4 regions of the Paenarthrobacter sp. 4246 genome follow, and region 1 is predicted to be linked to each of the others. Evidence: riboswitches for the same ligand, from Rfam matches in the RefSeq annotation. Region 1 holds a riboswitch; each other region holds the start of a gene.

Region 1 (7,861 bases):
CCGGCGTCGCAGCCATGGTGCTTTTCCTGATCCATGAAGCCAGGACTGACGAGCCCATGCTGCCACTCAGGCTCTTCGCGATCCGCAACTTTGGGTGGGGCAACCTGGCAACGCTGGCCATCTACGGTGGAATTTCCTTGGGGTTCTTTGTTTTGGGAATCTACCTTCAGCAAGTTGGGGGAATGGCGGCCACCACGGCGGGCATCGCCCTGCTGCCCGGCACCGTCATCCTCATGCTGTGTGCCTCGTATTTTGGTGGGTTGGCAGGGAAGTACGGGCCCCGATGGTTCATGACCGTGGGTCCGCTGCTGTGTGGGGTGGGCTTCCTGATGTCGTTGTCGGTCCAGGAGCCGTTGAATTATTGGACACAGGTTCTGCCGGGCCAGATTGTTTTTGGACTGGGACTGGCTACCCTTGTAGCGCCCCTGACGGCCGCCATTCTTGGTGCTGTCCCGCCGGAGGAGGCGGGGATTGGTTCGGCGGTGAACAACGCCGTAGCCCGCATCGCCGGCCTGATCACCATTGCCTTTGCGGGGCTGATCGTGGGGCCGGTCTTCAGCCGCGAAGGCTTGTACAACGCCCTGTTGGTTACAGCGGCTCTGTTCCTTACCGGGGCAGTAGCTTCCGCCGTCGGGATAAGAAATCCGTCCAAGGAGGCGGCAGTCGCCGCTGACAGCCAACCGGATGCAGCGTCCGACGACGGCGGGGCGGCCGGGCATCCCGGCTGAACTCTCGCCGGGGTTGGGTCAGCGGGCGGGAAGGACGCAGCCTTCGTGGGTTTCAGAGCTCTGAACCCAGAGTGCGGACGTGACTTCGTCGGCGAGATCGAACTCGCGACCTGTGGCGCCGCTTCCAATCCGCACCACTAGAGCTCCGCCGAACGGTTTGCGTCCGACCACTTCAACCGGGGCGTCGAGGGTGATCTCTTCCGCTGCCAGGTATCTGAGGAGATCGGGGTTCTCGTCGCTGATCCTGGTGATACGGCCGGAGTGTCCTTGGTCCAGTTCGATCATGCGGTAGGCGTGCGGCAGTTCAACGGAGCCATCCGCCGAAGGAATCGGATCGCCGTGCGGGTCCCTGACGGGGTGACCAAGTTTGTCGGACATTCGCTCAATAAAGGTGTCTGACACCGCATGCTCCAGCATCTCGGCTTCATCGTGGACTTCATCCCAGCTGTACCCGAGTTCTTCCACCAGATAGGTCTCGATGAGACGATGCCGGCGCACCATGGCCAGTGCCAGGCGCATACCCGCCGGGGTCAGGCGAATGGCGCTGTAGGGTTGGTGGTCCACCAGTCCCTGGTCCTTGAGCTTGCGGACCATTTCAGACACGGAGGAATTGGCCACACCCAGGCGCTGGGCAAGCTGGGAGGACGTTATCGGCTTGTCTTGCCACTCTGTGTACGAGTAGATGACCTTGACGTAGTCCTCAATCGAGGAGGAGGGCGTACTGGTCTTCACACCCCAAGCCTACCGTGGCCCCGCCTCGCGCATCTTGAACGCCCGCCAGGTCTGCGTCACGTAGGGCAGTGGAATGGTGTCTCCCGGTGCGTGCCCGAGGTGCTCGTAGAGGTACCACTCCAGGTTGCCCATGACTTTCGCCCTGGTGGCGTCGTTGGCGCGGAGATAGTAGCTCCGCGACTTGGTCAGCTCCATGATGTCTTCGGGCGTCAAGGCATCCGACCATCGGGTGAAGCGACTTTCCAAGCCGGAAAATTCCGGGCCGATAAGTGGTCGGAACCCTGGCTTGTGGACGTCTCCGGCATGCATGATGCGCGAGAGCCGATGAACCCAGGGCACGTCCGTATCCAACTGGTTCCAGACCAGTCCCAGAGTTCCGTTCGGCCGCAGGATACGGGCTATCTCGGTGCTCGCGGCCAATGGATCGCACCAATGCCAGGCCTGGGCAACACTGACGACGTCGAATGCTGAGTCCGTCAGTCCAGTTGCTTCAGCCGTTCCCTCCCGCGCGATGACGTGCGGGTGGGACTTGCGCAGTTGCTCCAGCATGTCAGTTGAAGGATCGACGGCGGCAACGTCCAGTCCGCGCCCCACGAGGAGGGCCGTGAACTTGCCAGTCCCCGCTCCGAGATCCGCAGCAGTCGTGGCCCCCGGGGGAACAATCCACTCCACGGAGTCCAAGGGATAACCGGGCCGCACGCGATCGTAGTGCTCGCCACCGTCCTGGAAACTCCGGCCGAACTCGTGCCGACGGTCAGCGTGGAGCTTGGGACCACGTGGTCCGGCAGGTCCGGGAACGCCAGGCTGTCCGCTGGAGGCGGCCGGAGAAGGCAATGCCACCAAAAACTCCTTCACAGGGTCGCCAAAAGATACCCTACGAATTTACCGCAGCCGCGGTAAAGCGCGCTTAGTCAACAGTGCAGGGTGCAGCGCCTGCAGTGCCGGGTGTGTTGGGAGCCCATTCCGGGTAGGTTCGGTGGTCGTTGGCAGGTACCCAGCGGCCCTCGTCCACCACGTAGTCCCAACCCAACCCGTTGCGCTTAAGTCCCTCGATGCCTGCGAGCAGCCTCGTGGCGTCCTCCAACCGGGAGCCGACGCCAAAGCTGGCACGCAAGGAGCCTGAGGGAAGTCCGAGTCGCTTGAGCAGAGGGTGGGCGCAGAAGCGTCCATCCCGGAGGCCAACTCCGTGCTCAGCGGCCAGATAAGCGGCCACCAAACCGGCGTCGAATCCTTCCACTGAGAAGTTGACCACACCAATGGTGTCGTCGGAGTCAGTGAAAATCTGGTGCACAGTCACGCCGTCGATAGCCTCCAAACCCTCCACCAGGTACGTGCGGATGGCTGCTTCGTGGGCGTGCCATGCCTCCTGGTCCAGCCCGGCGAGGACCTGAGTGGCGCGGGCGAGGGTTGCGGCACCCAGGACGTTGGGGGACCCTCCTTCGTGGCGGGCAGGGCCCGTTGCCCAGCTCACCGAGTCCAGGCGGGCTTCACGGACGGCGCCGCCTCCAGCCAGGTGGGGGATCCCAGCGTCGAGCCAGTCCGGGCGGCCCACGACGACGCCTGCGCCGAAGGGGGCATACAGCTTGTGACCGGAGAACACCACGTAGTCAACGTCGGCCTCCGTGATGTTGATCCGGCGGTGGGGTGCCAATTGGGCGGCATCCACAACGATCCTGGCACCGTATTCGTGCGCCAGTGCAGCGAGTTCGGCGATCGGCAGGATTTCACCTGTGACGTTGGAAGCACCAGTAACAGCGAGCAGGCTGATTCCGCCTTGGGCCAATTCGTCGCGGAGCTTTTCCACCGTGGCGGCCAACGTGGAGGCCGCCACGACGCTGCGGTGCGGGACACCCTGCCAAGGAAGAAGGTTGGCGTGGTGTTCAATGTCCAGATAAAGGACTTCCCCGGAGAAACGGCCGTCAATCTGCGGTAGGCAGCCAGCCAGGAGATTCAGGGAGTCTGTGGTGTTTCGCGTGAAGATCACGGAATCGTCAGGACGCCCACCGACGAACTCACGGACAATATTGCGCGAATTCTCGTAGACCGACGTGCTGATCTGGGACGCAAAGCCCGCGCCGCGGTGCACGCTGGCGTAATAGGGCAGGACTTCGTTGAGGTACGCGGAGACGACGGTCAGGGCCGGAGCCGATGCGCCGTAGTCGAGGTTGGCGTAGCGGACGTGGCCGCCCTGGATCAGCGGTGCCTGCAGCTCAGCGCCAGTGACGGCGGCGAGTGGTCGTGCTGCCGCAGCTGCCTGTGACGGGATGTCACCGGCGAAAGAAGGAATGGTGTTCGAGTCGAACGTGACTGTGCTCATGGGACCTCACTCAAGAGGGATCCCCATAAGGGGATCCGCGCTTGCCGCATCCGTTCCGGACCGGCCGGGTCGTCACCCGGGGCACCCCGCCGCGAATGGAGGGTTGCCGGCCAGCAAACCGGGGTTTAGCGCTGGCACTCGTGACCTGTAAAAAAGGTTAGGGCACCCCCAGCGGACCCTCCAAAGCCACTTCGCTTTGTTAAGCGCTTTGTTACGTCGGGTTGTAAATCGCCGGTTTGGCGAAGAAAAAACGGCGGATGCCTCCAAAAGGAGGCCTTCGCCGTCGAATATTCGCTGGAAAGCAGCTTGCGAGCCCCGAGGGACACCTGCGCTAGAGCAGGTCGTCCAGGCCTGGGTTGAGCCGTTTGAGGACTTCCGAGTGAAGGATGGAGTTGGTGGCCAGCGCGTTACCGCCGAACGGACCGTCGTCACCTTCCAGGGAAGTGAAGCGGCCACCGGCCTCCGTTACGATCGGGACGAGAGCTGCCATGTCGTACAGGTTCAGCTCGGGCTCGCACGCGATGTCCACTGCGCCCTCGGCCACCAGGCAGTATGACCAAAAATCGCCGTAGGCCCGGGTTCGCCATACATCCTCTGTGAGCCCCAGGAACTCGTCCAGGTTCCCGCGGTCCTTCCAACCGGACAGGCTTGAGTAGGACAAGGAAGCATCGGACAAGCGGGAAACGTTGGAGACCTTCAAACGGGTGGCCGCGGCAAGTGACCGGCCCATGTAAGCGCCCATGTCCTTGGCAGCCCACCAGCGTTTTCCCAAGGCGGGTGCGCTGACGACGCCAACCACAGGTTCACCCTCATCAACCAGCGCGATCAATGTTGCCCAGACCGGTACGCCCCGGACAAAGTTCTTGGTCCCATCGATGGGATCAATGATCCAACGGCGTGATCCGTGTCCGCTGCTGCCAAACTCTTCGCCGAGGACAGCATCCCGGGGGCGGGACCGGGAGAGCTGACCCCGGATCGCTTCCTCCGCTGCTTTGTCGGCGTCGGTGACAGGTGTGAGGTCCGGCTTGGTTTCGATCTTCAGGTCCAGAGCTTTGAAGCGGTCCATGGTCTGGGCATCGACTGAATCAGCGAGGACGTGGGCGAGGCGCAGGTCATCGTTGTAGGTGGAAACGGGATGGGTCATGCCACCAAACTATCCTGAAACGTTCGCTGCAGCGGGGACGCGAAGCCGCAACGATCAGTTGACGGTTCCCAGTTCCTTGGTCTCTTTTGCTTCCATCCGGGGGTCGGCACCGAGCAACCGGCGCAACGAGGCCAACCGCGCTACTCCTGAGGGTCCTGCATGGCCATCGTTTACCCACGGATCAAGTCCGCAGTTGACGGCCGTGGCATCGTGCTTGCAGCCCCGCTCACAGGCTTCAGTTCCAGGTTCAAGATCCGGGAAGGAGTGCAGAATCCGGTCCGGGTCCACATGGGCGAGGCCGAAGGAACGGATGCCCGGTGTATCGATGATCCAGCTGCCGGCGGGGGCGTCGGCGAGTTTCAGGGCTAAAGCGGAGGAGGACGTATGCCGGCCACGGCCTGTCACAGCGTTTACGCCGCCGGTGGCCCTCTCTGCACCTGTCAGCGCATTGACCATGGTGGACTTGCCCACGCCCGAGTGGCCGAGCATCACGGTGACTTTGCCGCCGAGGTGGGAGCGCAACTGGGCTACGGCGTCCCGGTCCAACCGTGCGGACAAGCCATCATCTGAGCGGGCGTCGATGCCGCCTGCTTCGGAGTCCGCTGTGCGGCTGATGATCACGGGAAAGTCCAGGCTGAGGTAGTTGGCAAGCAATTCCGCCGGATCCTTGACGTCCGCCTTGGTGATGAGCAGCAACGGCTCAATGCCGGCGTCGTAGGCTGCAACCAAGGCGCGGTCGATGAATCCGGTGCGCGGTTCAGGGTTGGCGGCTGCAACAACAATGACCAACTGATGGGCGTTGGCCACCACCACGCGTTCGATGGGGTCGGTGTCGTCCGCGCTGCGTCGCAGGAGGGTTCGTCGTTCTTCCACCCGGACCAGCCGCGCCAGCGTGTCCGGCGAGCCGGAGACGTCCCCCACCAAAGCGACGAAGTCCCCGGGTACTACCGGGTTACGCCGCAATTCGCGGGCGCGCGCAGCGATGACGACGCGTGCGTTCGCGGAATCCTCGTCCACGATCGCCCTGTAGCGTCCGCGGTCAACGGTGATGATCCGGCCGATAACGGCGTCGTCATGGCTGGGCCTGTCCTTGGTCCGTGGCCTGGACCCTTTTTTGTTGGGTCGGATCCGGACGTCGGATTCGTCCCAGGAGCGTGCATCGCGGCCCATGGTCAGTTGTTTGCCCCATCCGTGCTGGAGATGGTCCCCACCATTCGGGCCCACATTTCCGGGAACTCCGGCATGGTCTTGGACGTGGTGGCGATGTCTTCCACTTGGACGCCTTCCACGGCGAGGCCCAGGATGGCGCCGGCAGTGGCCATGCGGTGGTCGGCGTAGCTGTGGACCACTCCGGCGTGCAGTGCCGCGGGGCGGATGATGAGGCCATCGGCGGTCTCTTCGGCGTCACCGCCCAGGGAGTTGATTTCAGCAACGAGTGCCGCGAGCCGGTCCGTTTCATGGCCCCGAAGATGGGCAATCCCCGTTAGTCGCGAGGGGCCTGCAGCCAGGGCGCACAAGGCGGCAACGGTGGGTGCGAGTTCGCTGGTTTCGTCGAAGTCGGCACCCTTGATGACCGGTCCTCCGGTCACAGAGAGGGTTCCGTCTTCCATGGTGACGCTGGCTCCCATGGTGGCCAGGATGCTTCGCCACATATCGCCAACCTGGGTGGTGCCGGCCGGCCAATTGGTGACCCGTACTGTGCCCCGTGTTGCCAGGGCTGCGGCCAGGAAGGGGCCGGCATTGGAAAGGTCCTGCTCGATCCTTTGGTCGAAGGCGTGGATGGGCCCGGGGGCGACCCGCCAGTGGTTGGGTACGGAGTCGTCCACGTTGACGCCCACGCTGCGGAGGACCTCCACGGTCATGGTGATGTGGTCCAGGCTGGGCACAGGCTTTCCGACGTGCTCCAGATGGAGACCTTCGGTGAAACGGGCGCCGACCAGCAGCAGGGCGGACACAAACTGCGATGACGCACTGGCATCGATCACCAAGTGGCCGCCCCGGACTTCGCCGGTGCCGTCCACTGTGAAGGGAAGGGCCGACGGCGTCCTGCCGCCTTCGGCTGCCACGGGGACGCCGAGGGCGGTCAATGCCTCGATGATGGTGCCCATGGGCCTGTTGCGGGCGTGCGGGTCGCCGTCGAAGACGGTAGTTCCCTTGCGCAAGGCGGCCAGCGGAGGCACGAACCGCATGACGGTGCCGGCGAGGCCGCAGTCAATGGCTGTTTCGGCGCTTGGGGCAGCGGGATCCATCGGGGTGATCTCCAGGTCAGGGCCGAAGTCGCCATCGCCAGGAACTTCCGTGACCGTGGCACCCAACTGCCGCAAAGCCTGGATCATGAGTGCCGAATCACGGGAATGCAGCGGAGCCCGCAGCCGTGAGGGACCATCCGACAAAGCCGCCAACACCAGGAACCGGTTGGTCAGCGACTTTGAACCAGGTACCGTCACCGTGGCGTCCACGGGCCCTTTGGCGTAGGGCGCCGGCCAGAGAGGCAGCGCAGCGGCTTTGGTTGATCCGGTGTTTGCGGCGGTGGTACCCGTCATGCTTCCTTATGCTCCAACTGCGTTGTCTACGGCCTTGCGTACTGCTTTGTCTGCCCGCTTGATTTGCTTGCCCGTCACCTTTTTGGCGTCGGCAGCCAAGTGCTCCGCGCGCCAGGCAATGCTCGGCCGTCCCTCGGTATCGACCGAGGCGAGAAGGACCCCGCCTGTCAGGGAAATGTTCTTCAGCAACTGGGCCTTGCGTGCGCTCCGCCCTTCCTTGGTGCTGATGTCCGCTGAACGCCATTCGACGTAGGAGTTCAACGCAGATGTCACAGCCAGCACCGTTGCGGCGAAACGGGTGAGCTTCCCAAGCCCGAGCAATGCGCCGGCTCCCAACTGCGCGCCTCCAATGACGCGCGCGAGGGTCTTCTCATCGGCTTTGAATGGCAGGGACTCC
Region 2 (7,861 bases), on a different contig from region 1:
CATGGTCCAGGACCTCTGCTTCTACTTGCACGGCCTGGGCGTTGAAATCGAGGGCGTCGGCACCACCACGCTGAAGATCACTGGCCGTTCCGCCATTGATGTGGAGATCGAGTATTTCCCGTCCGAGGATCCCATCGAGGCCATGAGCCTGATCACCGCGGGCATCGTGACCAACTCCGAGGTCACCATCCGCCGGGTTCCCATCGAATTCATGGAGATCGAGCTGGCTACGTTGGAGCAGATGGGCCAGAACCTTGAAATCTCCGGCGAATACATGGCACGCAATGGCCGGACCCGCTTGGTGGACGTCACCACCAAGCCTTCCGAGCTCCGCGCGCCGCAGGACAAGATCCACCCCATGCCGTTCCCGGGCCTGAACATCGACAACCTGCCGTTCTTCGCTGTGATCGCGGGCAACGCCGAGGGCCAGACCATGATCCATGACTGGGTCTACGAGAACCGTGCCATCTACTTGACGGAACTCAACAAGCTGGGCGCCCAGGTGCAACTGCTTGATCCGCACCGGATCTACGTCAACGGACCCACTAAGTGGCGCGCTGCCGAAATCGGCTGCCCGCCTGCCCTGCGCCCCGCCGCCTGCTTGCTCCTGGCCATGCTCGCTGCCCGGGGCACGTCAGAGCTCCGCAACATCTACGTGATCGAGCGTGGCTACGAGGACCTGGCAGAGCGGTTGAACACCATCGGCGCCAAGATCGAGTACTTCCAGGACTAGGCTCCACGCGCACGCCCGCAACGGATCGGGGACGCGCCCGTTTCCGCCATCCGCCACAGTTCGCTCTGGTGCGGATGGCGGGAAGGGGTGCGGTGCCGCGGTCCTCGCTGCCCTTCCAGCCACTGTCCTCCACCGGCCTCCTGACGCAGAATGGAGCATGCGGACTTTCGGGGTCGAGGAAGAGCTGCTCATCGTCCATCCTGTGACGGGAGAGCCCCTTGCCCTTGCGGATGCGCTGCTTGCCGGCCACCACCAACCCGCATCCGCAACGAGCCTCAGCCACGAACTCAAGCTGGAGCAGATCGAAACCCAGACCCGCCCCTGCCACAGCTACGGTGATCTTCTGCATCAGGTCCGCCGCGGCAGGGCCATGGCCAACGAGGCAGCCCGTCAGCACGGAGCGCGGGTTGCTGCCATCGCTACCTCTCCGCTGGATTCGAACACCCACACCACCCCGGATCCCCGCTATGCCGCGATGCTGGATCGCTTCGGAATCATCGCCACGGAACAATTGACGTGCGGATTCCACGTGCACACCTCTGTCGAATCCCCTGAGGAAGGTGTGGTGGTGCTGGACCATATCCGGGACAAACTCGCCGTGCTCACGGCCCTCACCGCTAACTCACCCTACTGGCGAGGCCTTCCCACCGGTTTCGACAGCTACCGCACCCAGGCATGGAACCGCTGGCCCACCTCTGGACCGTCCGGCGTGTTCGGATCACTCACTGCCTACCGGCGCATCGTGAATCGGCTGTTGGAAACAGGCGTGATCCTGGATGAGGGCATGATCTACTTCGACGCCCGAATCTCCCGGAACCACCCCACAGTGGAGGTCCGCGTGGCCGACGTCTGCCTCCGCGCCGAGGACGCCGCGTTGATTGCGGTACTGGTGCGGGCTTTGGTGGAGACCGCTTCCTTGGAAATGCTCGACGGCGTTGAGCCCACCGCGGTGCCCACGGCACTCCTGCGGATGGCGAGTTGGCAGGCCAGCAATGCGGGCTTGCGTGGAGAGCTCCTGGACTTCGGTGATTTCCGCCCCCAGCCGGCGGCGGACGTCGTCTGGGCCCTGGTGGATTACGTGAGCCCAGTGCTGGATGACCAAGGCGAACTGGAGCTGGTCAAAGCGGGGATCTCAGCTCTGCTGGAGCGGGGGAACGGCGCGGACGAGCAACGGGAAGCTGCAGTGCGGTACAACAACAGGCAGCGCGGCAGCCAGAACCAGCCGGACGGTCCGCCCACCAGCGCTGCCCTGGCCGCCGTCGTCGGGCATGCAGCGAAGGTGACGGTTCGCGGAACCTCCGCCGACGCGCACAAGGAACCCGCGCCGATGCTGTCCCGAGTCAGGAGGCCTTAGGCCTTGTCGGTTTCCGTTTCTTCCCAGGCCATCAAGTAGGCGCCAGTGAGACCCTCCACCAAATAGAAGCAGAACGGCGGGATGTCCTTTTTTGCTACCAGAATGGCACCGTAGACAGGGGCGCTGATTGCGGCCGTAACGCCGATCCAGCGTTTTGTGGGCAAGGAAAGGAGACTCCCACCCAAGGCGGCCAACGCCACCACATGCAATCCCGAATAGGCCAGGAACGGCGCGTTGGATCCCCGGCGGTAGGCAAAACCCTCGAGGTCAGCTGCCCGCCGGGTGAGGCTGGAGACGAAGAACGGGGCACCCGCGAGCAATGCGGCGGCGGCAGCGTAAGCCCACTTCTTCGCTTTCCCGCGTGGTGAGTTGATGTCCGGAACGGCGTCCTTACCCGGAACTGCGCGGGCAAACGCGGCGAATCCCACCGGTACGGCGACGGTCCCTACTGCGGTTAGGTGCTGGCCCACGATCCAGCCGCGCCGTCCGGAGGTCAGCATGCGCAGGCGTTCGGCATCGTCCGGAGTGATGTAGACGCGCGAGACCGGCGAGATTCCCACGAACCACACCACCGTGCCGGCAACGATGACCGCTCCGGCACGGCGATAGGGATGGTTCCCGCTCATGGCAGCAAGGCTAGACCTGTTTGAGGGCCTTCTCCAGATCCAGGATGAGATCGTCCACGTCTTCCAGTCCTACAGACAAGCGGACCACGCCGTCGGTAAGCCCGATCGCGGCCCGGCCCTCAGGTCCCATGGCCCGGTGGGTGGTGGTAGCTGGGTGGGTGATGAGGGATTTGGAATCGCCCAGGTTGTTGGAGATGTCAATGACGCGGAGGCCATCGAGCAAGGCGAACGCAGCCTCTTTGGCTGAGCGCCCGGCCGAAGGAGACAGCTCGAACGTCAGCACAGTGCCGCCGGCCTTCATCTGTTTCGCGGCAAGCTCGTACTGCGGGTGGGACGTGAGCAGCGGGTACTTGACCCAGCTGATGGCAGGCTGCTGCTCGAGCCACTCCGCGATCTTCAAAGCGGATGCCGAGCTGTGGTTGACGCGCAGTCCGATGGTCTCCAAACCCTTGGTCAGCACCCAGGCATTGAACGCGGAAAGGGAAGGGCCGGTGTGGCGCATGAGCTGCTTGACGGGACCATCGATGAACTCTTTGGTGCCCAGGATCGCGCCGCCAAGGACACGGCCTTGGCCATCGATGTGCTTGGTGCCGGAGTACACGATCACGTCCGCGCCCAGCTCACCGCAGCGCTGCAACAGGGGAGTGGCGAAGACATTGTCGACAACGACGGTCGCCCCGGCGGCATGCGCCAGTTCGCTGACGGCAGCGATGTCGACGATCTCCTGCATGGGATTGGAGGGCGACTCAAAGAACACGGCTGTGGTCGGTTCAGAGAGGGCTTCACGCCACTGATCCAGATCCGGGCCGTCAACGAACACCGTCTCCACGCCCCAGCGGGGCAGGATCTCGTTGAGGATCACGAAGCAGGAGCCGAACAGCGAGCGGGCGGCCACCACGCGGTCGCCTGAGGCCAGCAGGGCACCCAGGGCGGTGAAGACCGCTGACATGCCGGATGCCGTAGCAAAGCACGCCTCGGTTCCTTCGAGCAGTCGCAGCCGCTCCTGGAAAGTGGCGACGGACGGGTTGCCGTAGCGGGAGTAAACGAAGCGTTCGTCCTCGCCCGTGAAGGCACGTTCGGCAGCGGCGGCCGATTCATAGACAAACCCGGAGTTCAGGAAAACGGGCTCGGACGTTTCCTGGAAATTGGTGCGGTCAAGGCCACCGCGAACGGCCTGGGTGTCAGGGCTCCAGCTGGCGGCGTCGGGATTAAAGGTCACTTACTCGGTCCCCAGATTCGTCGGCAGGCCACGGTTCTTCCAGCCGTTTACGGTGCGCTCACCGTAACGGTCCGGTTCGCCTTCGAAGCCCTCAAGGACGTTGTACGCAGTGAAGCCGGCCTGCGTTGCGGCGATGGCAGCGGAGATGGAGCGCTGGCCGGAGCGGCAGATGAAGACGAGCTCCACGGCGTCATCCTCGGGTGCCTGCTGCTGCAGGTCCTCGATGAAGCGGGAGTTCGGGATACCGCCAGCGAGGTTCCACTGGATGAACAGGGGATCATTCTCGGTGGCTTTGGTGTCCGGGATGCCGATGTGGGCCCACTCGCCCTCGGTGCGAACATCCACCAGGATGGCGCCTTCTTCGAGCTTGGCCCACGCGTCCTGCGGGGTCAGGTCACCTGCGTAGCTCATGCGTGGCCCTCGAATGCTTCTACATCGTCGTAGTTCTCAAGCTGGTCCACTGCGTTGGCGACGGCGGCATCAGCATTGGCGATCGCCGCGGGCAGCACAATCGCTTGGGCAACGATCACTTCCGTGCCGTTGAAGGTGGCTGCAGGGCTGCCATGGAGCACATAGCCCTCGACGAGGGAATTGTGGATACGCTCGCAGAAATCGCGGTTATCCGGGCCTGTAATCAGGCGGTAAGAGAGTTTTTCTTCAGTGGGTTCAGGCATTGCTGGTGCTCCTCAGTCACGCTTGCAGTTCGAGTTGTCGATACGCCGAGTAGTCACCTGAGGCACCCCGCCGGAGAGAGGGTTGCCGACCAGCAAGTCAGGGCTTTGCGCTGGTACTCATTACTCAAGAAAAACGTAACATCCACGGGCGTCGGGCCGCACTTGCGGGTGGCTGCATGGTCGTCATGTTGCGTAATCGGCGGCTGATCCATTACCGGTCCTTGAGCGCCCGCACTGCCGCGCCGACAGTGGGGTAGAAGTGGTCCGGCGTAAATCGGGCCGCCGTACCGAGGCGGATCAACTTGTCCTTCACAGGCCCTTTGAGCTCGGCAAACACCAGGTCCACTCCTTTTCTGGCCAACCATTCGTCCAGGGTTACCAGGTCATCCAACGCTGTGGTGTCGATCCCGGTGATGGGTTCGGCGGCAAGGATGATGTGGCTGATGGGCTCGGTGGACTCGTCCGGGGCCTCGTCGAGTTGCTCCCTCACAAAGCTGGCCAGAACCTGTCCGTTGCCGAAGAACAGTGGTGCATCAAACCGGAGGATCAAGAGCCCGGGGATGCGCTCGCCCTCGGGGTGCCGTTCAAGATCGTGATACCCGGGTAGGCCTTTCTCGGCGCCGAGTTCGGTTCTGTACGGATCCCATGCCCTGCGGACAAAATCCAGGAGTGCCAAGGCAATGGCCACCACGATTCCCTGGAGGACACCCACTGTCAGCACTCCAAGGAACGCAGCCAGCATCACCACGGACTCGCTGCGGCTCAGCCGCAGGAGCCGCCGGACGCCGGCAGGATCCGCTAGTGCAATGGCTGCTGCGATAACGACGGCGGCCAGGGTTGCCGATGGAAGGTACTCGGTTACTCCCGGAGCCAGCAGCATGAAGGCCAGCACCAGCACGGAGCCGACCACGCCTGTCATCTGGGATTTTGCGCCGGCATCCACGGCGACCGGTGTCCTGGAGGTACTGCCTGAAATGGGGAATCCGCCCAAGAGGCCGGTAGCAGCATTGGCTGCTCCAAGCGCTGCCATCTCCCTGTTTCCGGAGACCTTCTTCCCTTCCTTGGCTGCCAATGTTTGAGACAACACACCAGTGTCAGCGAAAGCCATGAGCGCGATGCCTGCGGCGGCCGGGAGCAGCATCAGGGCGTCTGCCCAGCCAATACCTCCCAGTGCGGGCATGGGCAGGCCCTGCGGCAGGACCCCGGTGACTTTCACGTCGTCGTTAAGCCCGAAGACCGCCGTCGCCACGCACGAGCCAACCACCGCCAACAGAACACCGGGTACCTTCCACTTCAGGAGCCGGGGGATCCAGATGAGAGCCAGTGACCCCACTCCCAAGAACAACGCGGTGATGTTGACCTCGCCGCGCAGTAACCCGGTGGTGACCTTTGCGAGCTTTTGCCAGATGTCGCCGTCGGCCGCAATCCCCAGAAACGCCGGGAGCTGCGAAAGGGCCACCAACAGCGCGATTCCGTTGAGGTACCCGAGCCGGATGGGTTTGGACAGCAGGCCCGTAATGGCTCCCAGTTTCAGTGCCGAGCCGGCAAGCATGAGTGCCCCGATCAACACGGCCAGCAAGCCGGCCAGCGCCACGGATTTCTCGCTGCTTCCCGCTGCCAGCGGCACAATCGCCGCGGCGATCATAGGGGCGAGGGCAGAGTCGGGTCCCAGGACCAGAATGCGGGAGGGCCCCACCACCGCATAAACCAGCAGCGGGACAACTGTTGCGTAAAGCCCGGTGACCGGGGGAAGCCCTGCTGCCTGTGCATAGGCCATTCCGGCAGGCACCAGCAAAGCAAACAGCGCAGCGCCCGCAACGAGATCGTGCCGCAGCCATTCACGCTTGTAGCCCTTGAGGGCCCAGACGCTGGACAGCCGGTCCTTGGCGGAGGGGCGGGTGGTTGCTGCACTCATACAGCGATCATTCCCGACCCCTGCTGTTTGTGGAACACGACATACGCCTTATGTGGAAAATCCGGACCGTCTCCAGCCGCGTTCAAATGTGACGCCCCGGGAGCATAATTGACCCAGTACGTCCCCCTGTAACTTCGCATGAAATCAGGTCGCGGTGAACGGACAGAGCAGTTCTACACTCAAGCCCATGCTGCATTTTGGATGGTTTGTGGGCCACGGATTCGGTGTCCAGGGGTGGGGGACGCCCGGCTACGCCCTGGGTTACGACTGGAAGAAACCCGCCCTGTACCAGGATGCAGTCCGTGCGTTCGAACAATCCGGGTTGGACCTCTTCATCATTGAGGATTCCCTCACCGTGCCGGACACGTATGGCGGATCGGCCGAAGTGTCCCTGGCGCATGCCTCCTTTGCGCCTAAACACGATCCGCTGGCGCTGGTCCCTTACCTGCTCTCCGCCACCGAGCACCTGGGAATCGTGCCGACCGTCAGCGCCTCGTTCTACCCGCCCTTCACGGCGGCCCGGCTTTTGGCCACGTTGCAGCACTTCTCCGAGGGCCAGTTGGGCTGGAACGTGGTGACGTCCGGCAGCGACCTCGCCGCCCAGAACTACGGGTTGGATCAGCAGATTGAACACGACCTTAGGTATGAAAAGGCGGAGGAATTCGTCGACGTCGTCAGGCGGCTCTGGCGGAGCTGGGAACCGGACGCGGTCCTTGAGGACGTCTCCGCAGGGGTGTTTGCCGACCACACCAAGGTGCACCCGATCAATCACCACGGTGACTTCTTCAAGGTCCGAGGTCCGCTGAACACGGCGCCGTTGCCGGAGGAACCCGTACTGGTCCAGGCTGGTGCCTCTCCCCGGGGCAAGGCGTTCGCGGGTGGTCATGCTGATGTGGCGATTGCGTTGGCCCGTGGTGTTGACGGCATGAAGTCCTACCGTGACTCGATTCGCGCGGAGGCCGCCAAAGCCGGCAGGAACCCCGACGACGTCAAGGTACTTTTTGTCCTGAAGCCCACCGTGGTTGGGTCCACCGCTGAGGCAGAGGAGTTGCGTGCCCGGCGTCGGGAGCTCACCCAGCGCGATATCGACAGCCAGCTCAACTCCATCTCCTACCTGTCGGTGATCGACTTCAAGCAGTTCGACCTGGACGCACCCCTCCCGGAACTGAGCACCAACAGCAATCAGGGGACGTTGGAACACTTCGCCAAGGCGGCACCTCCCGGTTCCACGCTGCGCCAGATCCTGCAGGCCCGCAGCGGCGGGGCCGGGGATTCGATCATCGGCACGGTGGGCGAGATTGCCGACTATCTTGAGTCGACCGGTTCCGAGGTGGGCGGTG
Region 3 (7,861 bases), on a different contig from region 1:
GCCCTTGACCACGTGCAGGACATCGACGTCGCAGTCAACGGCGTAGAGTTCGTTTTCCCCACGGCCCCGTGGCTCAATGGTGGCCTGCAAAATCTGGAGCCGGCGCTCAGAGCGGGCCGTCAGCAACCGCTCCACGATGCCCTGACCCCCCAGGGAGATGCGGGGGCCGTCGTCGCGCCTGGTCAGGTGCGTCTCCGGGGCGGCGAATAAATCACCCACAGAGACCGACAACACCTGGCACAGGGTGACCAGAGAAGCGACCGAGGGCGATGTCAGGTCACGCTCCACGCGGCTGAGGAAGCCCTTGGTCAGCCCGGTAGCATCAGCCACTTGCTCAATGGTGAGGCGCTGCGCCTGCCGGGCTGCGCGGATTCTGGAACCGATGGCAACAGGAACATTGCTCGGTTCAACGGGGAGAGCCTTCATTCACGAACCTTTCAGGCCTGTCATATGGCCCTGTCATTGGAGCAATAGTAGCCGGGAGACGGGCGAACAGGACCAGAATCGGCGGAACCATGACCAAAGCATCTTGACTGTTACTCCGATCACAACATATCCTCATAGGCAACAAGTGTTGTCTGTGAGGCACACAACACTCACCCAATCTCCAACCATCAGCACAGAGACTTCGACGCTTCGCAGGAGTATCGTCGAAAACCCCAACCTCCGTGCATCAGCTCCAAGGACCGTTCATGGAATCTTCGGCTATTAACATCGCAATCGTGGTGGTGTACCTGCTCGCCATGCTGGCATTCGGCTGGTGGGGCAAGTCCCGCACCAAGAACAACAGCGACTTCCTGGTGGCCGGCCGCCGCCTGGGACCGTTCCTTTACACCGGCACCATGGCCGCTGTGGTCCTCGGTGGCGCTTCCACCGTGGGCGGCGTCGGCCTCGGTTACAAGTTCGGCATCTCCGGCATGTGGCTGGTGGTGGCCATCGGCGCAGGCGTGCTGCTGCTCAGCCTCCTGTTCGCCGGCACCATCCAGCGCCTGAAGATCTACACGGTCTCCCAGATGCTGAGCCTTCGCTACGGCAGCAGGGCCACGCAGACCTCCGGCATCGTCATGCTGGCGTACACGCTCATGCTCTGCGCTACGTCCACCGGCGCCTACGCCACCATCTTCGTGGTGCTCTTCGACTGGGAGCGCTGGCTTGCCATCGCCGTTGGCGGCGCGATCGTCCTGGTTTACTCCACCATTGGCGGCATGTGGTCCATCACGTTGGCCGACCAGGTTCAGTTCATCATCAAGACCGTAGGCATCTTCTTCCTGATGCTCCCGTTCGTCCTGAACGCTGCCGGCGGCATGGACGGCATCCGTGAGCGCCTTGACGACACCTTCTTCCAGATCGATGGCATCGGTGCCCAGACCATCATCACGTACTTCGTGGTCTACACACTGGGCCTCCTGATCGGTCAGGACATCTGGCAGCGCGTCTTCACTGCCAAGACCCCCGCTGTTGCCCGTTGGGGCGGAGCCACGGCCGGTATCTACTGCATTCTCTACGGCATCGCCGGCGCCCTGATCGGCTTGGCTGCCCGGGTGGCATTGCCGGACATCGATGTCACCAACCTCGGCAAGGACGTAGTGTACGCAGAGGTGGCAACCCACATCCTGCCCGTCGGCATCGGCGGCCTGGTCATGGCCGCGGCTGTTGCAGCCATGATGTCCACCGCTTCCGGCGCCCTGATTGCCGCAGCCACGGTGGCACGTGCGGACGTTGTCCCGTTCGTGGCCAGCTGGTTCGGCAAGACCATCAACACCGATGACAGCGAAAACCCCGAGCACGACGTCAAAGCAAACCGCTACTGGGTTCTTGGACTCGGCATCGTGGCAGTACTGATTTCCATGGCGGCACAGGACGTGGTGATTGCCCTCACCATCGCCTACGACATCCTGGTGGGTGGCCTCCTGGTCGCAATTCTGGGCGGTTTGGTGTGGAAGCGCGGCACGGGTATTGCCGCTGCATGGTCCATGGCAGTGGGATCGGTGCTGACGCTGACCCTGCTGATCCTCTTCGCCTTGGGCGTCATTCCGAGCGCGGACGGCGTCTACGCCAACGAACCGATCTACTACGGTCTCGCCGCTTCGTTCATCGCCTACGTAGTGATTTCACTGCTCACCCCGCCCACTGATCCCGCGGTCCGCGAGGCCTGGGACAAGCGCGTTGCTGGTGCCGTCTCCGAGGAACTCCCGCCTGAGGCCCACCCGGTCAGCAGCCACAAGTAACCCTGCACGTAACAGAGCAAAGTTCGACGGCGGCGCCTCCCCTTTTCGGGGCGGCGCCGCCTTTGTTTTGTCCCCAGGAACAGGGCGCCCCAACTTGCTGGGGTAGCCCTGCGGTAAGGTGGTCCCAGCTTCAAGAGATGTGGTGCCAAGCTCCGACTGGCCACACACCAACCCCATGTTCACGGGTGGTTCGGATGAGGAAGCGGCCCGTCCCGGACCAGAGACAACCGAGCGGGCAAGAGCACTCCCCCAAAGGAGCAGTCCCTTGCCGTACCAAGGCGATACCACCCCGGCTACAAGTACCCCGGTACAAACAGACACGCACAAGGTCGCGGTGATTCCCGCCGTCGACCTCTTCCTGGGCACGGTGACCATCACTGCCAAGGCCGGAACCCGGCGTTTCGGACATCCTCAACCACGCTTGATCGCCCAAGCATTGGCCCAAGCGGTGCGGCCGACCCTCTGGTGTGGTGCGTCAAGAACCCTAACGGTGACTGTCGCGGCGGCCGGCAAACGCGCGGGTCTGCAGCTTCATTACACACTCAGCCGCGAGGAGCCCGCCTAGATTTCCTCGTCTTCTTCGCGGAATTCCTCGGTTTCGTCGATGGGGACCACACGTTCGTCATCCTCGGAGGCGTCCACCTCTTCCACCCAGGCCTCGTCCACTTCCTGGTTCTCGGCATAGTCGTAGGCCGGATCTGACTCAATAGTGGTCCGTTCCGGGTAGTTGGCGTGTGATTCGGTGGTGTCCATGGTGCAACCTCCGTCTCGTGGGCCGCTCAAGCCCTGTTGAACGTGCGCGGGGTGGGCCCCCGCCCCTGTCCTTCCATCTGAGCACCGGGTCAGGCGAGGGTCAAGGACGGCCGGAAATTACGGTGCACCGAACATTCCAAGTGAGGAATACCAGCCAAAAAACCGCGCAGATAAGCGGTACAGTGGGGCGTGCAATGGGGCCGCAACTACCCCACCCAGCACAGGAGAGAAAGTGCAACAGCACCAGGAATCCCCCGGTTCGTCGAGCCCAGCTCCGGACCCCACCCCCGAATCGGCAGTCCCCGAGAACGTCGGAACGCAACCCGTGCCACCCTCGCACGCCGACATCCGCAGATGGCGCCAGTACCTCGCCGATGAGCGCGCCGAGGCAGCCGTCTACCGCGAACTCGCCCAGAGGCGCGAGGGCGAAGAACGCCAAATTCTGCTGGCCCTGGCCGAAGCCGAAGGCCGGCACGAGGCCCACTGGCTCAAGCTCCTGGGTGAGCACGCCGGAATGCCCAAGGCCGCATCAACGCGCAGCCAGTTGCTGGGCTTCCTGGCCCGCAACTTCGGGTCGGTCTTTGTGCTGGCCCTGGCCCAACGCGCAGAAGGCCGCTCCCCGTACGGCTCCGAACCCGCCGCAACACCCGCCATGGTGGCTGACGAACAGATCCACGAAGAGGTGGTCAGGGGACTGGCCACCCGTGGTCGGAACCGGCTCTCCGGTACCTTCCGCGCCGCGGTCTTCGGCGCCAACGACGGTTTGGTGAGCAACCTTTCGCTGGTCATGGGCATGGCCGCCACCGGCGTACCCAGTCCGGTGGTGCTGATGAGCGGTGTGGCAGGTCTTTTGGCGGGCGCACTGTCCATGGGCGCCGGTGAGTACGTCTCGGTGCGCTCCCAGCGGGAACTACTCAACGCGACCCTGCCCACCCAAGCCACTCTCACGGCTGCACCGTCGTTGGACATCGAGCACAACGAATTGGTGCTGGTGTATCTTGCCCGCGGCATGACGCGTGAGGCCGCTGAGCATCGCGCCGCAGAGCGCATGGGCCTGTTCAGCTGTGACTGCGATCCCAGCCTCTCCCTGCAGCCTGAGAAGCCCGCCGGTGACGAGCACGAATCCGTCGGTTCGGCATGGGGTGCAGCGATGTCCAGCTTCTGCTTCTTCGCTTCCGGTGCCATCGTTCCCATCCTGCCCTTCATCTTCGGAATGACGGGCATTGCCGCCTTGATGGTGGCCGGTGTACTGGTGGGCATCGCGCTTCTGGCGACCGGCTCCGTCGTGGGCTTGCTGTCCGGGACGTCGCCGCTGAGCCGCGGGCTGCGCCAGCTCGCGATCGGCCTGGCAGCGGCTGCCGCCACTTACGGGTTGGGCCTGGTGTTCGGGGCAACCATCGTCTAGTTTGGACGGCTCCCCCCGCAGCCCGTAATGTTGGTTCGTCCTCCGCGCTGCCCCGCGTGACCAGGGCGTGAGGAATGGAGAACCGTGGACTCGGAGCGGGAAACGCGTGCGCCAAAGCACCGGCGTGCCAGCACGGCCTGGCGCATCCTCCGTGGCGTGCTCATGGCCGGAATTGCCGCTGTGGTGGCAGTGTTGGTCAGCGGATTCCTGCATGGAGACCCGCGGATCACCGCCCTTTTTCCCGGTGTGAGCGTCCCTGGTGCCGCGCACGACGGGCGACCAGGGCAGAAGCAAACGGCACCTGCACGTGCGGCAGACGCCCCGCCACCCGGATTTGAGGAGGCGGACGCCCCGCTGGCTTCGCCGAAGGCGCCGGAAACTACCAACAATTCGTATAAGTTCCTGGCTACCAACGACGACGGCACTCCGGTGGGGTACTCGCCGTGCCGCCCGCTGCACTACGTGGTGAACGAAGCGTCCGCGCCGGAGGGTTCCGATGCACTGCTGGAGACAGCGATCGCGAATGTCTCCGCCGCTTCCGGAATTCAGTTCGTCAACGACGGCACCACCGACGAGTTGCCGGTAGACCGACGGGAGCCATACCAGCCGGCCAAGTACGGCGACCGCTGGGCTCCCCTGCTGATTTCGTGGACCACGCCGGAGGCCGCACCGGCGTTGGCGGACAAAGTCATTGGTACGGGCGGCAGCACCATGTACTCACTCAACAACGGACCCAAAAGCTACATCACGGGCAGCCTGGAGCTGGACACCCCGCAGGTCGCCGAACTCCTCGCTGATCCTGAAGGCGCCGACTACGTCCTGGCGGTCATGCAGCACGAGCTGGGGCACGTCATGGGTTTGGACCACGTTGATGATCCGGTCCAACTCATGTACCCGGAAATTGGCGCCCCTGACGGCCTTGCGGCCGGCGACCTGACCGGACTGCACCTCCTTGCCTCGGCCCCCTGCCGCGAGGACATCTAACAGCCGGTTCAGGGGGCCATGGACTCCCGGCGTGTCCGGACTTATGCTGGCGACTACGGTCGACGGCGGCGCCCCACCTCCCGTCGCGGCCTCCACGTCAGGGGGTTCCATGGAACCTAACGGGTCGCCCCAGTGGCAGGACCCCGATCCCCTTCGCCCCCATGATCCTCCGCATGGCCCCTACCGGCCCGGGCCCACGCTGCCACCGGCACCAGCACGGCCGATCAAGCACAGCAGCATCGCCGCCATCCTGTTCTTCCTGGGCATCCTCGGCTTGGTCTGCGCGGGGGCGTATTTCAGCGGCGACCTTCAGCGGTTCCTGTACGGCTCCTCCGCCACGCAAAGCCAGGCACCCCGGCCCGGGTTGGTTCCGTTCGGGCAGCGCCAAGAACCCGTGCCCGGCTTGGAAGAAGCCGATGCACCACTGGGAACTCCGGCACCAGTGAACCGGACCAGTACCTCATACAAGTTTCTCGCCGTGAAGGAGGACGGCACTCCCCTGGCCTACTCCCCGTGCAGGCCCATCCACTACGTGGTCAACGCGGATCTCGGGGATCCGTCCTGGCAGCCACTGGTGGACGAGGCCATTCGCCAAGCCAGCGTAGCCACCGGATTGAAGTTCGTCTTCGACGGCCCCAGTTCCGAGGTCCCATCCACCAACAGGCAGGGATACCAGCCCGCCAGGTACGGTGACCGATGGGCGCCAGTCCTGATCGCGTGGAGCACTCCGGAGCAGGTACCGCGCTTGACCGGCCAAACCGTGGGTTTGGGAGGGAGCTCCTCAATTGGCCTGAGCGACGGCTACAAGGCCTATGTCACCGGTACGGTGTCCTTGGACGCACCGCAGTTCGCCGGCATCGTGGACACCCCCGAGGGCAAGGAGATCGGCGTAGCGGTGATCATGCATGAGCTGGGACACCTGCTGGGCCTTGACCACGTGGACGATCCCCGGCAACTGATGTTTGACCAGGCTTCCTGGGTCCGCCAGTACGCTGCCGGCGACAGGACCGGCCTGGCCCAACTCGGCTCGGGTCCCTGCAGCAAGGACTTCTAGCTGCGCCTCACGCCTGGCCGGCCACCACTGCAAGCGCCTCTTCCACGGTGTCCACCAGGAAGATCTTCTCCTCCATGGGTTTTCCCGCAGCCAGGCTCTGCAGCATGGGCCAGGCCGGGAGTGTCCGTTCCCAGTGTTCACGTCCCACCAGCACCATGGGACTGATGGTTTCGGGTGCTCCGTAGTAGTTCTCGCAGGCGTCCTGGAAGATCTCCTGCACCGTTCCTGCGGCACCCGGAAGGAAGACGATCCCGCCGGTACACAGCTCCAGCAGGATGGCCTCCCTGACGGCGTTGGCGAAGTATTTGGCAACGTGTGTGGCGAACAGGTTGGGTGGCTCGTGGCCGTAGAACCAAGTGGGAATCCCCAGGGTCGGCGCGCCTTCCGGATGACGTTCGACGACGGCGGCTGCTTGCCGCGCCCAAGCCGTCACCGACGGTCTGAACCCCGGCACTCCGGCGAGGGTTTCCAGCGCGGCCGCAGCATCGGCGTCGGACGTTCCGCTCAAGTAGGCACCCAGGTTGGCTGCCTCCATGGCACCGGGTCCCCCGCCAGTAGCGACAGCAAATCCTGATTGGGCGAGCAGCCGGCCCAGCCGTGCGGCATCGGCGAAGCCGCTGGTGCCGCGCTGGGCGGCGTGTCCACCCATGACACCCACTACCTGGGTCCCGGAAAGTGCTCCGTGGTCCAGGAGTTCGTCCAGGGCATCGCCGATTGCGTGGTCGTGCAGGGCCGCGGCCAGAGTGGCGTCCAGGCTTCCCCGCTGCCCGGGGAGGATGCTCCACTGGTAGACCCGGGCGTCGAGGGTTGACTCGTACTCAGTGGAGGAGATGTCATGGTAGAGCTCCTCTGCCGTGTAGAGGCTGTTCCGGTAGGGGTCGAACGGGACACCCTGGAGCTTGGGAAAGATCAGCGCTCCACGGCGTCGCAGGCTCTCTTCCACACCGTCGTCGAAGATGCATCCCAGGAAGATCGCGCCCTGGGCATCCAGGGATTTAAGCTCCCGTGCGTGGCCACGCAGGTCCAGCGACTGCGCGTGCCAACCATTCATGGACCCGGCTCCCGCGGCCACCAGATGGTGGAACTGGACCGCGCTCTCAATGTCGAGCGTCCGCGGGCTCGGGTTCAGGGCTCCGGTGCGATTCATGGTTTCAGCGTAGTATCGCCGGGCTGTGACGCGGGCGTTTGCGCACCGGGCGGCTGTCCGGTGCATGATGAAACATGAAGAGTTCAGAAGTTGCCCGTCCGCGTATCGGTGTTCCGATCCGTCTCAGCAGTTCGGACGCCCCCGATGCCCGGGTGGGCGAAGCCAACCAACTTTTCACCTTCATCGTGGACCTGTTGCGCGAGGCTGGTGCGCAGCCGGTGCTGCTGACGCCGGTATCGGCAGACAGCGCCGGCCGCTTGGCTGCCGAAATGCAGATGCTCGACGGCGTA
Region 4 (7,861 bases), on a different contig from region 1:
TGACAGCCGCGACGGTGAACAGCGCAACACCGAGCAACGCGACCGTGAACGACTGGGCAAAGACGAACAACGCACCGATGGCACCGGCCATGACATAGAAGCGGGGAAAGCTGCGGTTCCGGACAGCGGGAATGATGCGCTGCAGGCCGGCCCTCCCTCCGGGGGTTGCCAGTGAAATGGCTGCGATCAGCAGGAGCCCTGTGGTGAAACTCACGACTGACGCGGCAATGCCGTCGTCCAATTTTGCGCCAAGGGCCCCATTGATCCTCGCTTGAAGCGGGATGACCAAGCCCGTTGCTACGGCGATAGGAAGGCCAACGGCGAGCGGAAGAGTAGGACGGGGAGAAGGCTGCGGCACCGTCACCACACTACTTCAGGCATCATTGCTCTATGAGCAATCCCGAAATTGAAGAGATCCCCATCCGCGATGACATGATCCGCCTTGGCCAACTGCTGAAGCTTGCCAACCTGGTGGAGGACGGCGTTGAAGCCACGGAGCTCATCAAGAACGGACTGGTCAAAGTCAACAACGAAATTGATGACCGCCGCGGACGCCAACTCCATGTGGGCGATACCGTAACCGTCAACGGACAGACCGTCCGGATCACCGCCGCCTGACCCACCGGGCTCAGTCGGTGAGGACCCTGTGGGTAAGGAATTCGCCCACGTGTCCGATCTCCTGCTGGTTGATGCCGTGCCACATGCCCGTGTACAGGACCTTGGTGAGGTCCACATGCTTGCGGACCCAGCCCATGGTGTAGTCGATCTTGTCCGGCGTAATGACAGGATCCTGCTGGTCACGGCCCCAGAACATCGGCATCGAACCGTCCAGCTCGTCGTCCTTGAACGCGGCGTCGCCACCGGCGTCGATCACAAAGCCTGAAAGCCCGACGACGGCGGCAAAGTCCGCGGGACGGTAGCGGAGCATGGTGGTGGCCATGGCCATACCCATGGAGAAGCCCAAAAGCGTCACCGACGAGTGGTTTGCCTTAACCGTGTCCAGCCATTCCAGGGCGTACTCGGCCGCGAGTTTGACGGCATCCAAGGAGTAATCGATGGATGCCGTGAGCGGGAACCACGTGAAGCCAGGTCCCATGGGCATCGGCGCACGAAGGGCCGCCACCACAAATCCGTCAGGCAGCAACCCTGCCAGGCTGAAAAGGTCGTCCTCATTGGAGCCGTAACCGTGCAGCAGGACCAGGAGCGGTTTGCCGGCACGCTCAGCTTCATCGTGGGACCACAGGACAACGGGCGCGGGAAATGCAGGAGCTTCAGTCATGGTTCCATTCTTGCAGTTACCCACAAGTAACAACCTACGGTGGCGTAGGTTCGCGGTAAGGGGGCAGGATATGAGCGTGAGTGAGAACAATCAGTTGTTGAAACCTGGCGATCCTGTGCAAAAACACCCGTGGACCCGTTATGTGGCGCTGGGTGATTCCTTCACTGAGGGCATCGGCGACCCCGAGCCCCGGAACCCTGGCGGTCACCGTGGTTGGGCAGATCGAGTGGCCGAGGAGTTGGGCCGCGGCCAAGATGACTTTGCCTATGCCAACCTTGCCATCCGTGGCAGGTTGTTGCAGCAGATCATCGATGAACAGGTAGGCCACTGCCTGGAGTTGCAGCCTGACCTCGTGTCCATTTCGGCAGGCGGCAACGACCTCATCCGACCGGGCGGCGACCCCGATCTGCTGGCCGAAAAACTCGATACCGCCGTGGGAAAGCTGAGCTCTGGCGGAGCCACCGTGGTGCTGTTCAACGGCCCCGACACCGCCGCCTCAGTGCTGGGGCGCATCCGTGGAAAAGTGGCCATCTACAACGAGAACCTCAGGACAGTGGCTGCACGCCACGACGCCGTGATAGCGGACATGTGGTCATTGCGGCAGCTGTCAGATCACCAGATGTGGGATGTTGACCGCCTTCACTTCTCGCCCCTGGGACACCACACCATCGCCATGATGGTCCTGGACTCCCTCAACGTCCAGCACACCCTTGAACCACTGATGCCCAAGCCGCTGCCTCCGCGGACGTGGCGCGAGGCCCGCTCCTCGGACCTCGTCTGGGCGCGCGAGTACTTTGTCCCGTGGGTTATCCGAAGGCTCCGGCACCAGTCCTCCGGTGACGGCATCACGCCAAAGCGTCCGACGCCGGGTCCTGTCTTCGGCCCCAGCGGCACCTTGCTGCCGCGGAGCTAGGGCGACGTTCAGGTGATGGTGCCAGCAGGGTTTCATGGGGCCGGACTTTCGGGTGGCCACAGTGGCGGATAAGGCGGACCTCTTCGCGGAGAAGGTCCGGCGCCTGCGCCTGCGACGGCAGCAACTGCGGGCTCCTTTGTCCGGGACCGCCGGAGACGTGGTCCGCAACCTGTTGGCAGTCCAGTCCCAGGAATTTCCGTATGCGCGGTGGACCCTTGCCCAAAGGACATCCGCTTCCACTTCCTCCGACGTGGAACAAGCCGTTGCCGATGGAACCATCCTGCGGACGCACATCCTGCGGCCCACGTGGCATTTTGTGCACCGGGATGATCTCGGCTGGCTGATGGGGCTCTCAGCGGACCGGCTGCATCAGGGAAACAAAGGTATGTACCGCCAAACAGGCGTGGACGAAGAAACGTCCGCACTCAGTGGCCGGATCCTGGCCTCAGCCGTAGCGGACGGTGCCCACAAGACGCGCGAAGAGCTGGCTGGGGTCCTGGGACAGGCCGGCTTCCCCAGCAAGGGCCTGGGGTTTATCTATCACCTCATGCACGCCGAGATCAGTCGCATCCTGGTGAGCGGCGCCCCCATCCGCTCGGCTGGGGGCGCCCTGAAACAGACGTATGCCCTCTTCGAAGAGCGAGTGCCGGGTTTCGTGCCCACGCCGTTGACCGGGGAGGTCCGTGAAGAAGCCCTGGGCACGTTGGTTCTCCGGTACTTCGGCAGCCGCGGTCCCGCCACCATCAAGGACTGTGCCGTGTGGTCCGGGCTGACCATGAAAGACGTAAAGCTGGGCATCCAGGTGGCCGGCGAGCTATCGCCGGGCGCCCTGGCATCACTCGCCATGGACGGCCTCGAGTTTTACCTCGCCCCGGAAGATGCCGTCGAGCTCACCAACCCCGGGGGCCCTTCGCGTCTGCCTGACGCAGGACTCCCCCGCATCGACCTCATCCAGTGCTACGACGAATACGTCATGGGCTATTCGCAGTCCCGGCACTATCTGGGTGGGACAGCACCGTACTTCCCCGAAGACAACGGGCCCATGCACGTGGTCCTGATGGATGGCAGGTTGGCTGGATGGTGGCGCCATGGATTCTCCGGCGGCGCCTGCCAACTGGATGTCCGCATGAACCGGCCGGCAAGCCCTCCCGAACAGATGGCTTTGGAGGCCGAAGTGGAACGCTATGGGCAGTTCCTGGGCATGGAAGCCCGGCTCCACTGAAGTGTTCACTGCAGGCGCCGGAGTTCACGCCGTGCGACCGGGCTAAGCTGGGATAAGACCTAGGAGGCCTGCACTGTGAACAATCTGATCTTCTGGATCATCGTCTGCTCGTGGCTGATTCCGCTCGGCATCCGCATGTACAACCGATCCCGCGCGCGCCGGATCCAGAACGGAACCTTCCGCGGCCCTGGCTATCCCCCGCAGCAGAACCTGCCCGGCCCCGGCTATCCGGCACAGAGTTACCCGCCCCAGGATTACCCCACACAGGATTACCCGGGCTATTCGTCCGGGCCGGCCGTCATCCGCCCTGTAGATGACGGACCGCAGTCCGGGGCGCCGTCGAACACTTCCTCCCCCACGCCTTTCCCGGCAACCAACGGATCGGAGCCGCAAGGCTACCGCGCCCGCAAGCTGGCAGAGCTGGACGCGAAGTTCAGCAACGGGGAGATCGCCATGGAGGACTACATGAAGCAGCGCGGCGACATCATGAACGGCTAGCTTGGCGGCCAACCCAGCGTCCTGCAGCCGCTACTCAACTGTCCTGCAACGGCCACTCAACTCAGGCGAAGAAGGCTCCGCGGAGCTGTGCTGAGAGCTGGCCGATTTCCGTCAGGAACCCGTCATGGCCGATCGGCGCCTCAATGACGTGAACCGGAACATCACCCGGCAAGGCTGCGGCCAATTCCCGGGATTGCGCCGGGAAATACAACCTGTCGCTGTCCACGGCCGCGACGAAAAACTCCGCAGTGGTGCGCGACAATGCTGCCTGCAGCGATCCACGGCCGCGTGCGACGTCGTGGGACATCAGGGCTTCGGTGATGGCGATGTAGCTGTTGGCGTCGAAACGCCGGACGAGCTTTGTTCCCTGGTGGTCCAGGTAGCTCTCCACCTGATAGCGGCCACGCTCCCCCAGGACCGCAGCGGCCAAAGGTGTCTCCTGGTGCTGGGCTTCACGGCCGAAGCGGAAGTCCAGCTCCAACGCGGAGCGGTAGGTGATGTGGGCGATGCGCCGGGCCAACGCAAGCCCTTGTTCAGGGGCCGTGCCCCCGTAGTAATCGCCGTTGTTGAAGTTCGGGTCCTGGCGAATGGCCAGGGTTTGGGCCTGCGCAAAGGCGATCTGCTCGGCCGTGCTGTAGGCACCCACGGATATCACGGCGCAGCGTTTCACCCGCTCCGGGAAGGTCGCTGCCCATTCCAACGCGCGGGCCCCGCCCATGGAACCGCCCAACACGGCGTGCCAGGCCTGGATTCCCAAGGCTTCGGCCAGGCGTGCCTCGGCCTCGGTGCTGTCTCGCAGGGTGACCAAGGGGAACCGGGAGCCCCAAGGACGGCCGTCCGGCGCCTCCGAGGACGGTCCGGTACTGCCGTAGCAGCCACCCACGATGTTGATGGAGATGACAAAGAACCTGTTGGTGTCGATGGTGGCACCGGGGCCTACCAGTTGCTCCCACCATCCTTCTTCGTCCGTAGCTCCCCGGGCAACGTGCGTGCTGCCCGTGAGGGCGTGCTGGATGAGCACGGCATTGGAGGCATCGGCGTTCAGCTGCCCCCAGGTCTCATAAGCGAGGACGACGTCGGGAAGGAATCCGCCGGCCTCAAGGTCCAGCGACCCAATGGCGGCGTACTTGACGGTTCCGTCTTCTTCTCCGGATTTGGGAAGGGCTGTAGCAGTAATGGTCATTCCTTTGACACCTTAACCTCGCGCTTGCCCGTCGCCTTGCGTGCGAACAGGCCAGGTCTTCACCCGGGGCACCCCACCGCGGAGGAGGGTTGCCGGCCAGCAAGCCGGGGCTATGCGCTGGCACTCATGACCTAATACGAAGAGTCTAGGAAATACAGGGCGGTTATGGCGAAGAATATGACATCAGTGTGACGGTTCGGGGCGTTTTCGTTCACGAAGCAGCACTCCGGAATGCCACCCGGCGAATAATCGTCGGTCCGGGCGGCATTCCAGGAAAGGCGTCAGGCGTGTTCACGCCGCAGGTTTCAGGGCTTGTTTCAAGCTCCCTTGGCGGCCCGGAATCCGGCTTCGAGGTCGGCGATGATGTCATCCACGTGCTCAATTCCCACGGACAAGCGAACCAAGCCGGGGGTCACACCGGCCGCCAGCTGCTGCTCAACCGTCAGCTGGCTGTGCGTAGTGGAGGCCGGATGTATAACCAGCGAGCGGACATCGCCGATGTTGGCAACATGCGAGTGCAGTTCCAGTCCGTCAACGAAGCGCTTGCCCGCTTCAACACCGCCCTTGATGTTGAAAGCAACAATGGCGCCGGTGCCTTGCGGACCGTACTTCCGGCCGCGGTCGTACCACGGACTGGACGGCAGACCCGCATAGGCAACCGATTCGACGTCGTCGTGGGCTTCCAGCCACTCTGCCACCTTGGTGGCGTTGGCTACGTGACGTTCGACGCGCAGGCTCAGCGTCTCCAGTCCCTGGGCGATCAGGAAGGCGTTGAACGGGGACACAGCGGAGCCGAGGTCGCGAAGAAGCTGGACCCGTGCCTTCAGAACGTAGGAGAGGTTGGCGCCGAGTGCCCCGTCCTTGCCAAGATCCCGGGCGTAGACCAAACCGTTGTAGCTGGGGTCCGGGGTGTTGAAACCCGGGAAGCGGTCCGGGTCCTTGCCGAAATCGAAATTGCCTGAATCCACGATTACGCCGGCGATGGCAGAACCGTGGCCACCGAGGTACTTGGTGGCGGAGTGGACCACGATGTCGGCGCCCCACTCGATGGGACGGATGAGGTAGGGGGTGGACAGCGTGTTGTCGACGATGAGGGGCACGCCGGCCTCGTGCGCGGTGCGGGCAATGCCCTCGATGTCCAGCACATCCTGGCGCGGGTTGGACACAACCTCGCCGAAGAACAGTTTGGTATTCGGCTGGACCGCCTCACGCCACTGGTCCAGGTTATCCGGGTCCTCCACGAAGGTCACCGAGATGCCGAACTTCTTCAAGGTGTGCGCCAGCAGGTTGTAAGTACCGCCATACAGGCTGGGGCTCGCCACGATGTGGTCGCCGGCCTCCGCGATGTTAAGGATCGCAAAGGTCTCCGCGGCCTGGCCAGAGCTCAGCAGGAGGGCACCCAAGCCGCCTTCGAGGCTCGCGATCCGCTGCTCCACGGCATCCTGCGTCGGGTTGCCGATCCGGGTGTAGATGGGCGCGAGCTCGGCCAGGGCAAACCGGTTGGCTGCGCTCTCGGCGCTGGGGAACACAAAGGACGTGGTCTGGTAGATCGGCAGTGCCCGTGCTCCCGTGGCAGAGTCAGGCTCCTGACCTGCGTGGATCTGGCGGGTTTCGAAAGACCATCCTTGTGACATGGAGTTCTCCTGTTCGTGGCGCATGGGTTCTGTGGAAACGTGCTGCATGTGAGCTGGGGCCAGTCTAGGAAGTGTCCGGAGCCATGGACAGCTTTATGACGCCGGTGGAATCTTTCGGTCTTTCAGCGTCACTGCATGACGCCACGCGGCAGCAGTTATACACATCCCACCTTAGTTAGGCTTGACTTAGCTGAGACCCCGATCACAAAGTGCCAAGATGAAGCCATGCGCATGGATCACGTCTCTTACGCCTGTGAACGAGATGGCCTTCTGGCCACTACCGAACGAATTTCCGCGGCACTGGGAGTGGACGCTGTCCGGGGCGGAGTGCACCCGCGCTTTGGTACCCGGAACATGATCATTCCCCTTGCGGATAACAAGTACCTGGAAGTTGTGGAGGTCCTGGACCACCCCGCTTCCGACAAAGCACCCTTTGGCCAAGCAGTTCGTGCCCGCTCGGCCGCCGGTGGTGGATGGATGGGCTGGTGCGTCGCTGTTGACGATCTGGCACCGTTTGAGGACCGCCTTGGCCGTTCCGCTGTGCCGGGCAACCGCAAGTTCCCTGACGGCCGCGAACTGGTGTGGCAGCAGATCGGCATCCTGGGGTTGATCGCAGATCCCCAGGTTCCGTACTTGCTCAAGTGGGAGGGCGATCCGTCACTTCACCCGTCCAGGATTTACGAAAGCGACGTCAAGATGTCCAGCCTCACCATTGCGGGCTCGGCGGAACGCGTCACCGAATGGCTCGGAGAACCGGTGGAAAAGCCGCTGGAGGACGTCGCTGTCCAGTGGATGGCGCCGCACGGCACTCCGGGAATCATGTCAGTAACTTTCGAAACCGCCTCAGGAGCCGTCACCATCTGACCGCCCCGTCCATCCGGGCTCGTCCCGGCGCCGGTCACCCCTGTCCGGTAGGAACTTCGGCCGCCATCAGCGGGTGCCAAAGACGTCACCCACCGATGGCGGCCGGATTTTTTTCGCCCTACCCCAGGCCCATCGCCTTGCCGAACAGGCTGAAGCCCACGAATGCCACTATGTCCAGCAACGCGTGGGCAATCACCAGGGGCATCACCCGCTTGGTCTTGGTATAGATCCACGCGAACACCAGACCCATGACCACGTTGCCGATGAA

The links. Region 1 has a riboswitch for S-adenosylmethionine ahead of ABIE35_RS11425 (aminotransferase class V-fold PLP-dependent enzyme). Riboswitches for the same ligand answer to the same signal wherever they lie in the genome.
Region 2: another riboswitch for S-adenosylmethionine. It lies ahead of ABIE35_RS19555 (DUF1737 domain-containing protein); the one in region 1 lies ahead of ABIE35_RS11425 (aminotransferase class V-fold PLP-dependent enzyme).
Region 3: another riboswitch for S-adenosylmethionine. It lies ahead of ABIE35_RS04545 (hypothetical protein); the one in region 1 lies ahead of ABIE35_RS11425 (aminotransferase class V-fold PLP-dependent enzyme).
Region 4: another riboswitch for S-adenosylmethionine. It lies ahead of metX (homoserine O-acetyltransferase MetX); the one in region 1 lies ahead of ABIE35_RS11425 (aminotransferase class V-fold PLP-dependent enzyme).

Annotation. Positions count from the first base shown of each region.
Region 1 is NZ_JBEPOP010000005.1:219,428-227,288, reverse strand. Features, by position in the region: gene ABIE35_RS11440 (DHA2 family efflux MFS transporter permease subunit) at 1-728, shown strand, start outside; gene ABIE35_RS11435 (metal-dependent transcriptional regulator) at 747-1,460, opposite strand; gene ABIE35_RS11430 (class I SAM-dependent methyltransferase) at 1,470-2,294, opposite strand; gene ABIE35_RS11425 (aminotransferase class V-fold PLP-dependent enzyme) at 2,368-3,777, opposite strand; SAM riboswitch class IV at 3,810-3,923, opposite strand; gene hisN (histidinol-phosphatase) at 4,109-4,921, opposite strand; gene rsgA (ribosome small subunit-dependent GTPase A) at 4,976-6,091, opposite strand; gene aroA (3-phosphoshikimate 1-carboxyvinyltransferase) at 6,094-7,464, opposite strand; gene ABIE35_RS11405 (DoxX family membrane protein) at 7,471-7,861, opposite strand, start outside.
Region 2 is NZ_JBEPOP010000012.1:93,725-101,585, forward strand. Features, by position in the region: gene ABIE35_RS19530 (UDP-N-acetylglucosamine 1-carboxyvinyltransferase) at 1-733, shown strand, start outside; gene ABIE35_RS19535 (glutamate--cysteine ligase 2) at 891-2,087, shown strand; gene ABIE35_RS19540 (hypothetical protein) at 2,084-2,713, opposite strand; gene ABIE35_RS19545 (O-succinylhomoserine sulfhydrylase) at 2,724-3,932, opposite strand; gene ABIE35_RS19550 (rhodanese-like domain-containing protein) at 3,933-4,343, opposite strand; gene ABIE35_RS19555 (DUF1737 domain-containing protein) at 4,340-4,606, opposite strand; SAM riboswitch class IV at 4,620-4,731, opposite strand; gene ABIE35_RS19560 (SulP family inorganic anion transporter) at 4,818-6,521, opposite strand; gene ABIE35_RS19565 (NtaA/DmoA family FMN-dependent monooxygenase) at 6,676-7,861, shown strand, end outside.
Region 3 is NZ_JBEPOP010000002.1:391,256-399,116, forward strand. Features, by position in the region: gene ABIE35_RS04535 (helix-turn-helix domain-containing protein) at 1-426, opposite strand, end outside; gene ABIE35_RS04540 (sodium:solute symporter family protein) at 693-2,228, shown strand; SAM riboswitch class IV at 2,357-2,476, shown strand; gene ABIE35_RS04545 (hypothetical protein) at 2,494-2,793, shown strand; gene ABIE35_RS04550 (hypothetical protein) at 2,790-2,981, opposite strand; gene ABIE35_RS04555 (VIT1/CCC1 transporter family protein) at 3,214-4,386, shown strand; gene ABIE35_RS04560 (matrixin family metalloprotease) at 4,471-5,370, shown strand; gene ABIE35_RS04565 (matrixin family metalloprotease) at 5,402-6,424, shown strand; gene ABIE35_RS04570 (LOG family protein) at 6,432-7,571, opposite strand; gene ABIE35_RS04575 (gamma-glutamyl-gamma-aminobutyrate hydrolase family protein) at 7,646-7,861, shown strand, end outside.
Region 4 is NZ_JBEPOP010000013.1:43,047-50,907, forward strand. Features, by position in the region: gene ABIE35_RS20030 (DMT family transporter) at 1-367, opposite strand, end outside; gene ABIE35_RS20035 (RNA-binding S4 domain-containing protein) at 391-618, shown strand; gene ABIE35_RS20040 (alpha/beta hydrolase) at 629-1,279, opposite strand; gene ABIE35_RS20045 (SGNH/GDSL hydrolase family protein) at 1,350-2,192, shown strand; gene ABIE35_RS20050 (winged helix DNA-binding domain-containing protein) at 2,227-3,414, shown strand; gene ABIE35_RS20055 (hypothetical protein) at 3,490-3,912, shown strand; gene metX (homoserine O-acetyltransferase MetX) at 3,974-5,095, opposite strand; SAM riboswitch class IV at 5,111-5,227, opposite strand; gene ABIE35_RS20065 (bifunctional o-acetylhomoserine/o-acetylserine sulfhydrylase) at 5,413-6,753, opposite strand; gene ABIE35_RS20070 (VOC family protein) at 6,955-7,593, shown strand; gene ABIE35_RS20075 (CPBP family intramembrane glutamic endopeptidase) at 7,712-7,861, opposite strand, start outside.